2 regions of the Micrococcus sp. 2A genome follow, and region 2 is predicted to be linked to the other one. Evidence: riboswitches for the same ligand, from Rfam matches in the RefSeq annotation. Region 2 holds a riboswitch; the other holds the start of a gene.
What was found. Region 2 has a riboswitch for S-adenosylmethionine ahead of AAG742_RS09815 (flavin reductase family protein). Riboswitches for the same ligand answer to the same signal wherever they lie in the genome.

Region 1 (4,547 bases), 1.2 Mb from region 2:
CGGGCACCCAGTGCATGTTGTGCCCGGCCAGGTCCCCGTGCACCAGCGCGGGCCCGTCCGGGGGCGCGGCGGCCCACGCCGTCACCGCCCCCGCGATCCTCGCGACGAGGCCGGCCCAGTCCGCCGGTAGCGCTCCGGCGTGCTCTGTCGGCAGGGACGCGCCCAGCCGCCCCACGCGCGCCACGCGCTCCGCGGTCCACGGACCCCGGAACGCGAACGCCGGGCCGAGTCCCGCCGCGACGGCCGGGTCGGTCACGTCCACGGTGTCGAGGGCGTCCACGATCCCCCGCAGGACGGTCGGGTCGCCCTCGTGGGGCGGGTGCGGCTGCCCCGGCACGGACGCCTGGAGGACGGCCGCGGCGAGGGGGCGGCCGGCGTCGTCGTCCCGGCGGAGCACCGCCGACAGCGGACGCGGCACCGCGAAGGGCAGGCCCGCGTCCGCGAGGGCCGTCACCAGCCCCACGCGGCGCGGCAGGTGGGCGGCGGGGGAGTCCTCGGGCGCCCAGGCCGCGCCGACCGGGGCGCCGGCCTCGCTGACCCGGGCCATGCGCAGCACGGCCAGGCCGTCGAGCACCAGCACGCGGTGGAACTGGCCGGACTCCACCACGTGCCCGGCCGACCACGCGGCGGCGCGCAGCCGGTCCGCGAGCGCGGCGGGCACGTCCGGGAGCAGCCGGGTCAGGGCCTCGGCCGCCAGCTCGAACTCGGACGCGACGGGGGAGGAGGTCATGTCCCCACGCTAGCGTCCGGGCGCGCGGGGGATACTGGCCCGCATGATCGGCCGCCCCGACCTCCGTTCCGACGCCGCCCCCGCCGCCCGGCCCGCGCTGCCCGCCCCGAGCGCGCGCGTGGTGCGGTGGGAGATCGCGCTCGTCCTGGGCCTGTCCCTGGGGCGCAGCGCGGTGTATGCGGTCGTCCAGCTGATCGACAAGGCCACCCGTGCCCCGCTGGGGGAGCAGACCACGGTGCTGAACCCCGCGCTCAGCCCGCGGTGGGGCTTCGACCTGACCTACCAGCTGCTGGACATCGGCTTCGCCCTCGTCCCCGTGCTGCTGGTGCTGCACCTGACGTGGCTGCGCGGGCGGAACCCGTTCCGCGCGTTCGGCCTGGACCTGCGCCGCCCGGGCCGCGACCTCGCCTGGGGCCTGGCGCTGTTCGTGGGGATCGGCCTGGGCACGCTCGCGGTGTACGCGGCCGGCCGCGCTGCCGGGGTCACGACGGCGATCGTCGCCGCCGCCCTCGACGACACCTGGTACCAGGTCCCCGTGCTGCTGCTCTCGGCCGCGCGGCACGCGCTCGTGGAGGAGGTGATCGTGGGGGTCTGGCTCGTCGACCGCCTCGGCTGGCTCCAGCGGCTGCACACCGCCCGGCGCGCCGGAGCCCCCGCGCCCGCCGCGGAGGGCCCGGGCCTCGTCCTGCCGGCCCGCATCTGGACCGTGGTGCTCGCCCTGGCCGTGCTGCGGGGCAGCTACCACCTCTACCAGGGCGTGGGGCCGGGCATCGGCAACGCGCTCATGGGGGTGGTGTTCACCCTGGTGCTGCTGCGCACGCGCCGGGTCATGCCTCTCGTCCTCGCCCACTTCCTGCTGGACGCGGCCGGGTTCGTGGCGTATCCGCTGCTGCACGAGGCAGGGCTGCTCGGGGTCTGAGCCCCGGACGAGGCCGGCCCCGCCTCGGGGAGGCGGGGCCGGCGTCGTCGTGGTCCGTCCGGGCGGGGAGGAGGGGTCAGAGGGTGACCGGGCCCGCGGGAGTCGTGAAGGTCACCGAGACGATGCCCGGGGTGCCGGAGGGGGCGAGGTAGTCGACGTCGACGTCCGCGACCCCGTCCTCCTCGCCGACCTGCTCGCCGCCGAGCCACTCGATGAGGCGGTCGCGGGAGCCGGCGATGGCCACCTTGTCGATGGAGGCCTGCGGCTCGGCGGCCTGGGACGGGTGCATGTCCTCCTGGCCGTCGGCCCAGCGCACGATGAACGGCAGCTGCGGGTCGGCAAGGGTGCCCTTGACGCCGATCTGACGCCAGGACAGCTCCCGGCCGTCGGGGAAGCGGCGGATGCCGGGCACGGCCTCGCGCTCCAGGCGGCGCTCGAAGCGGCCGATGTCCGGGGTGGAGACGGCCCAGCTCATCCAGCCGCCGCCCTGCTCGGAGCGGGCGCGGACGAGCTGACCGAAGGGGGCGCTGAGGGAGGCCGGGTGGTCCATGGCCTCCACGACCTCGAGCCACTGCCCGTTCCGCATGGGGAACAGGGCGTTGTGGGTGCCGAAGCGCGGGTGCACGCCGCCCTTGATGCGGTCGATGCCGAGGGTCTCGACGAGGCGCTCCACGGTGGCTTCGAGGCCCTCGGGCCCGGCGGCGTAGGAGACGTGGTCCATCCGGCAGGTGTTCACGGCGTTGTTCCTCTCCGAACCCCCGGGCGGGCCGGGCGTCGAACGCGATGGGAGGGCGGCGCCGTCGGCCCCTTGACCTCCGAGCCGCCCCTGTGATTCACAGCGTATCCATGTGTGACACGCCCGATGAAATCGGCCCCGCACTCGTGGCACACTGGCGGCACGGTCACGAGAGTCAGCGTCTTTGCCCCGGCATGCTGACCGGCAACCCTCCTTCCGCGGTGGGGTGCCCCGGGTGACGACCAGGCCGGCTCCCACACGGGCTGCCGGCAAGCGCGGGCCGTCCCCTCGGCCCCTCTCGACGACGCCGGGGCACCCCCGGCGCGAGGCGCCGGGTCGACCCGGCGCACCGACCGCCGGGAGGGACGCGGGTCCGGCCCCTGAGGAGCTCAGGAGAGTCCGCCATGCCCGACCAGAACATCCCCGCCGAGACCACGCCCCTGACCCCGGCCGCCGCGTGGGGCTTCTCCACCGCGCAGGTCCACGCCGGCGCCGCCCCCGGCCAGCACGCCTTCGGCGCGACGGCCCTGCCCATCTACCAGACGACCTCGTTCGACTTCCCCTCCGCCGAGGTGGCGGCGGACCGGTTCGCCCTCAAGGACCTGGACCCGCTCTACACCCGCATCGGCAACCCGACCCAGTCCCCGGTGGAGGAGAAGGTCGCCGCGCTCGAGGGCGGCGTGGGCGCGCTGCTGCTGGCCTCCGGCCAGGCGGCCACGACCTTCTCGATCCTCAACGTCGCCGGCGCCGGGGACCACGTCGTCGCCTCGGCGAGCCTCTACGGCGGCACGCAGAACCTTTTCAAGCACACCCTGGCCAAGGTGGGCGTGGAGACCACGTTCGTGACCGATCCCGACGACGTCGAGTCCTGGCGCGCCGCCGTGAAGCCGAACACCAAGGCCTTCTTCGGGGAGACCCTCGGCAACCCCCGGGGCGACGTGCTGGACGTTCGGGCGGTGGCCGACGTCGCGCACGAGGCGGGCGTGCCGCTGATCGTGGACAACACGCTGGCCACCCCGTACCTGCTGCGCCCGATCGAGCGCGGCGCGGACATCGTCACCCACTCGGCCACGAAGTACCTCGGCGGGCACGCCGCCGCCATGGCCGGCGTGATCGTCGACGGCGGCACGTTCGACTTCGCGCAGCACCCCGAGCGCTTCCCCGGGTTCAACGAGCCGGACGAGTCCTACCATGGGCTCGTGTACGCGCGGGACCTGGGCGTCGGCTCCGCCCTGGGCGCCAACCTCGCGTTCATCCTCAAGGCGCGCGTGCAGCTGCTGCGCGACTACGGCTCCTCGATCTCCCCGTTCAACGCGTTCCTGGTGAACCTCGGCCTCGAGACCCTCTCCCTGCGCATGCAGCGCGCCGTGGCCAACGCGACGGCCGTGGCCGAGTGGCTCGAGGCGCGCGACGACGTGGACTCCGTGGTCTACGCCGGCCTGCCCTCCAGCCCGTGGCACGAGCGGGCGCAGCGGTACCTGCCGCGCGGCGCAGGCGCGTTCGTCTCCTTCGAGATCGCGGGCGGCGCCGAGGCGGGCGCGGCGTTCGTGGACGGGCTTGAGCTGCTGCACCACGTGGCCAACATCGGCGACGTCCGCTCGCTCGTGGTGCACCCGGCCTCCACCACCCACGCCCAGCTCACCGAGGACGAGCAGCGCGCCGCCGGCGTCACCCCCGGCCTGGTGCGACTCTCGCTCGGCGTGGAGGACGTCGAGGACATCCTCGCCGACCTGGAGCGCGGCTTCGCGGCGGCGGCCGGTGCGGGGGAGGGCACCCGATGACCGCGGTCGCGAGCCGCCCGTCCCTGACCGTCGACCTCCCCGAGGGCGCCCGCCACACCGTCTCGGTCGGGCCCCTGACCACCGAGACCGGCGGCTTCCTCCCGGACGTCACCCTCACCTACGAGACGTGGGGGGCCCTGGACGCCGACGGCTCCAACGCGGTCCTCGTGCTGCACGCCCTCACGGGCGACTCGCACGTGGCCGCGCACGCCGCAGACCCGACGCCGGGCTGGTGGGACGCGCTCGTCGGCCCCGGCCGGGCGGTGGACACGGACCGCTGGTTCGTCGTCGCCCCCGCGATGGTGGGCGGCTGTCACGGTTCCACGGGCCCGTCCTCGCCCGACCCCGACGGCGTGCCGTGGGGCTCGCGCTTCCCGTTCC
Region 2 (4,547 bases):
TCCAGCGGGGCCATGAGGGCTGCCGCGCTCTGTGCGGCCGCGGGTGCGGACACGATCAGGTCATAGGACCCGCGCCAGCTGCTGTCGACGAGGGCCTTGAGCCGCTGTGTGGCCTGGGCCTGGACACCAAGGCCCAGGACCAGGGCCACAGCGAGCGCCCCGGCCACCAAGCGCAGCAACCGCACGGCGGGGAAGAAGGGCCAGGCTGGTCCTACACGGCGAGAACCCTCACCAGTGCTCGTCTGGACTCGCGAGCTCTGGGGCGGTCGGGACGTCATTCGGAGGGAACCGTCAACGCCACCCGGTAGGGCTCGTCATTGTCCACGGTGACCGTGAAGGTCACTGGCCCGGCCTGTTCTATGGGAGGCGTCGCTGCGGACCACCCGCCGCACAGGGCCTCCGATCCGGCCATCCACGTTTTCTCATCGCCATCGCCACTCGAGACGTGGATGTCCGTCTTGCCAGTCGCATCGGAGGGGCAGAGCAGGACGACCCGAAGGATCGCGCCCTTCTGGGCATCCACCGTGATCTCCTGGGTGCCCCGACCGACCCTCTCCTCCAGGACGGACTCCTGCTCCACATCGATGTAGTCGGAGTCCGGATTCTGACGTGCGTACTCCTCAAGGGTCATGCCCCCCTCCTCGAACAGAGCCGCGGGGAGAGCCTCTGCCGCGTTCGGGGCCTGGGCCCCGGCATCGGACGAGCCGCTCGTGGCGGCTGACTCCGAAGGGGCCGCACTGGCGACAGCCGTGGAAGTGCCCGAGGGGGTCGGAGTGTCGGACTGAGAGGCGGAGCACCCGGAGATCGTCGTGCCGACGAGCACAGCGGCGGCGAGGGCGGCCAAGCGACGTGAAGGAGACAAAGGGAACATGACATGCCTATCCGTAGGGGGGGGAATAGGGGGGTGCAGCGTCAGGCGCCCTGCGCCCGACGCTGCACCGCTCACCGCATCAGAGCTTGAAGTGCTGGAAGTAGAACTGCTGCCACGGGGTGTAGAACGAGCCGCTGCGCAGCGTGACCACGTCGCAGCTGCGGTTCAGCATCTGACGCTTCCATGTTCCCTGTGCCTGCTTGGCGCCGATGGCGAGCTTTCCACCGTTCGTGTAGGTGCTGGGCACGGTCCAAGCACCGCTGACGGTATTCGTAGACGAGTAGCTGACTCCCACACGGGTCCCGACCTTGGCGGAGACGCCAGCGACAATGGCGCTCACATCGCCAGAGAGTTCGCCTGTGATGTCGCCACTGACACCGAACGTGCGCCCGGTGGCGATAGTGAGCCTGACTCCGGGAGCCCCGGACACTGACGAGTAGGCGGAGTACGACTGCTTGAACGTGTTCGATGTCACGGTGGTGCTTGTCCAGTACTCCTCGGCACAGTACGCGTCCGGGGTAGCAGTCTCCCCTCCCACGGGCGCGGTCGCAGCCCCCGCTACGGGAGCCACCGCTAGCGACGCCGCCATCACCGCACCGGTGGACGCCGCCATGATCCTCTTCTTCATGTCCATCCGCATGATCCGATTCCTTCCAAAGAACCGCCTGCGGGGGCCGCGGGTCGCGGTCTCGAGCTCCCCCCCTCTCGAATGACTGAATCCTGACTGCGGCCAGGAGCATGTGTCAAGCATCACATTTCTATGCTTCGCTCCACCCCAGCTCAGGTCGCGAACAAGCTTCTCTGCGCCGCCCCCTCAGCCTCCCGGCGATCGACGCACCCTCCGTGACCCCGCGCGTCGCCCGCCCCCCGGGCCGCTTTGACCATCCCTCGGACCCCTCCGTAGGCTGATCCCCAGAATCACGAGTCCCCGTCATCACGGCCCTGGCCGGCGGGGCGGCAACCCTCTCACGCAGTAGTGGGGTGCTCCAGGTGAGGATTCGGCCCGGCGGAGGACCCCGACGGGCAAGTACTCGCGTCTCCGCGGATCACGCCGATCCGCTCAGGTGAACCGCCCTTCGCGGAGCCGCGTCCGTCACGAAGAGGACCCGCGCCATGACCTTGACCCTGACCGACCACCACGCCCCTTGCCGGCCTGCCGGCGCCCACCCCGCCTGGCAGGCCGACGTCTCCCGCGACCGCCTGCGCCCCGGCCTGGCGGCGTTCCCGACCGGCGTCGTCGCCGTCGCCGGCCTCGTGGACGGGCACCCCGAGGTGATGGTCTCCTCCTCCTTCAGCGTGGGCGTCTCGTGGGAGCCGGCGCTCGTCTCCTTCTCCGCACAGCTGACCTCGCGCACGTGGCCCCGACTGCGCCTGGCCGAGTCGATCGGCGTGTCGCTGCTCGCGGAGGACCAGGCGCACCTGTGCGGGCAGCTGGCCTCCCGCACCGGGGACCGCCTCGCGGGGATCGACGTGCACGTCAGCCCGAACGGCGCGCTCCTGCTCGAGGGGTCCTCCCTGTGGCTCGAGACAAGCCTGCACACCGAGGTGCCCGCCGGGGATCACGTCGTCGCCCTGCTGGAGGTCTCCGGCTTCGCGGACCACACGGACGCCCGCCCGCCCGCGGCGCTGCATCGCAACCTCTTCCACGGGCTCACCGCGCTCTGAGGAGCGCCCCGGAGCCGGGATCCGCACGGACTGGAACGGCCCCAGATTGCGCTCACAGGCGAACATCCGATGAACATCGACCCCGTGGTCGCCAGACGGTCGAATCCGTGGCAGTATGAACCTTGAAGTTGATCCAAGCTGTATCCCGTAACATCACTGCTTGTCAGTCCCGGCCCCGGTCGGAACGATGAGTGTGGGCACGCGGTTCAGTTCTGCCGCTTCACCCGGAGGCCACAGTGGCCACCGGTTCCCACACCGCCCCTCCGGGGGCACATCGAAAGGACACCATCATGGCTGTCGGTACCGTCAAGTGGTTCAACGCTGAAAAGGGCTTCGGCTTCATCGCTCCCGAGGATCAGTCCGCGGACGTCTTCGTGCACTTCTCCGCCATCACCGGCTCGGGCTTCAAGGAGCTCCAGGAGAACGACCGCGTCGAGTTCGAGACCCAGCAGGGCCCCAAGGGCCTGCAGGCCGCGAACGTGACCAAGATCTGATCTTCCTCCTCTGAGGATTCCGTCCCCGGCGCCTGAGGCGCTGATGGACGATCACCGAAGGCCCCGATCCCCACGGATCGGGGCCTTCGTCGTGCGCCGCGGCTCACACGCCGGACCGGCCCCGATCCACACGGCGGCGCAGCAGCCACGTGACCCCGAGTCCCAGCAGGTACGCCCCGCCCACCGCGAGCAGGCCGAGGCGGAAGTCCCCGGTGTGGTCGCGGAGCAGGCCCATCACGAGCGGTCCGCACGCGAAGCCGGCGTACATGCCCATGGCGTTCGTCCCCGAGGCGTCGCCGAGCTGCCCGGCCGGGACGCCGTCCATGATCCCGGCGTTGATCACCACGTTCGCACCCAGCACGGTGAGCCCGTGCAGCACGGCGGCCGCCCACAGGAGGGCCGGCGCGTGGCTCACGTCGGCGGCCAGGAGGGCGGCCACCACCAGCAGCGATCCGGCGCAGATCGCCGCGAGCAGGGTGGTGGGCCGATGCCCGGCGGCCATGCGGCGGCCCCACCAGATGCGGGAGAAGACCCCGATCACCCCCGAGACGGCGGCGGCCGCCCCGCCGACGACGAGGGACTGGCCGAGCGTCTCCACCGCGAACAGCGGCAGGTACGCGTTCACGGCCTGCATGCCGAGGCCCGTGAGGAACGCGATCGCCGCGAAGAACCACACGCTCGCCGGCAGCCGCTCACGCCCACCGCGTCGGCCGGTCGTCGGCGCTCCGGCACCCGCGGGACCCTCAGCGGCCCGCGGCGCGCCGTCGTCGTGCCGGATGTGCGCCGCGGCCGCGGAAGAGCCCGCCGGGAGCGGCGGCACCGTGGCCCACGCGACGACGCCCAGCACGCCCGCCACGAGCGCCGCCCCCAGCGCCGCGCCCGTCCAGCTGAGGGCCAGTGCCGCGGCGGGGAAGAACAGGCCGCCGAAGAGCTGCGCGAGCTGCACGCCGGACTGCTTCACCCCGATCCACCCGATGCGCCGCTCAGGCGGGGCGACCTCGCGGATGATGCGGTTCGTCGTCGGGTTCGAGATCGCCTGGGTGACCCCGGCGAGCGCCGCCGCCGCGTAGAGCGCGAAGAGCGTGGTGGAGAACGCGCCCACCACGAGCGCCAGGGCCGCACCGCCGAAGATGATGCCCATCTGTGCGCGCGAGGAGAGGCTGTCCGCGAGGCGTCCCAGCCACACGGACGTGACCGCGGCGGCGCCGAACACCACGGTGAGCACGGTGCCGAGCTGGCCGGAGGTGACGCCCAGGCGCTCGATCACCAGCGCGGAGGAGCTGGCCACCCCGTAGTTGAACAGCGGGCCGGCGGCCATGGCGGCGAGCAGCACCGTCAGCAGCAGGACGTCCCCGGGGCGGCCGGGCTGGCGGGCGGGTACGGAGGGCGGGGTCACGGCCCCAGGGTATGCCCCCTCCTGCGACAAGCCCTGCGCTGCTGCTCCTGTCCGGGGCGGACAGGAGCAGCAGCGCAGGGCTCGTCGAGGGGGACGGCGGGTCGGGTCAGACGACGCGGCC

Region 1: linked by a shared signal. The riboswitch ahead of AAG742_RS03115 (bifunctional o-acetylhomoserine/o-acetylserine sulfhydrylase) and the one ahead of AAG742_RS09815 (flavin reductase family protein) in region 2 are both predicted to bind S-adenosylmethionine.

Annotation. Positions count from the first base shown of each region.
Region 1 covers NZ_CP154351.1:669,227-673,773, forward strand. The annotation lists gene AAG742_RS03100 (phosphotransferase) at 1-730, opposite strand, end outside; gene AAG742_RS03105 (CPBP family intramembrane glutamic endopeptidase) at 774-1,649, shown strand; gene AAG742_RS03110 (VOC family protein) at 1,726-2,385, opposite strand; SAM riboswitch class IV at 2,550-2,667, shown strand; gene AAG742_RS03115 (bifunctional o-acetylhomoserine/o-acetylserine sulfhydrylase) at 2,790-4,166, shown strand; gene AAG742_RS03120 (homoserine O-acetyltransferase) at 4,163-4,547, shown strand, end outside.
Region 2 covers NZ_CP154351.1:2,130,543-2,135,089, forward strand. The annotation lists gene AAG742_RS09800 (hypothetical protein) at 1-53, opposite strand, end outside; gene AAG742_RS09805 (hypothetical protein) at 275-631, opposite strand; gene AAG742_RS09810 (hypothetical protein) at 951-1,505, opposite strand; SAM riboswitch class IV at 1,788-1,907, shown strand; gene AAG742_RS09815 (flavin reductase family protein) at 1,985-2,536, shown strand; gene AAG742_RS09820 (cold-shock protein) at 2,827-3,030, shown strand; gene AAG742_RS09825 (MFS transporter) at 3,134-4,426, opposite strand; gene AAG742_RS09830 (glutamate synthase-related protein) at 4,533-4,547, opposite strand, start outside.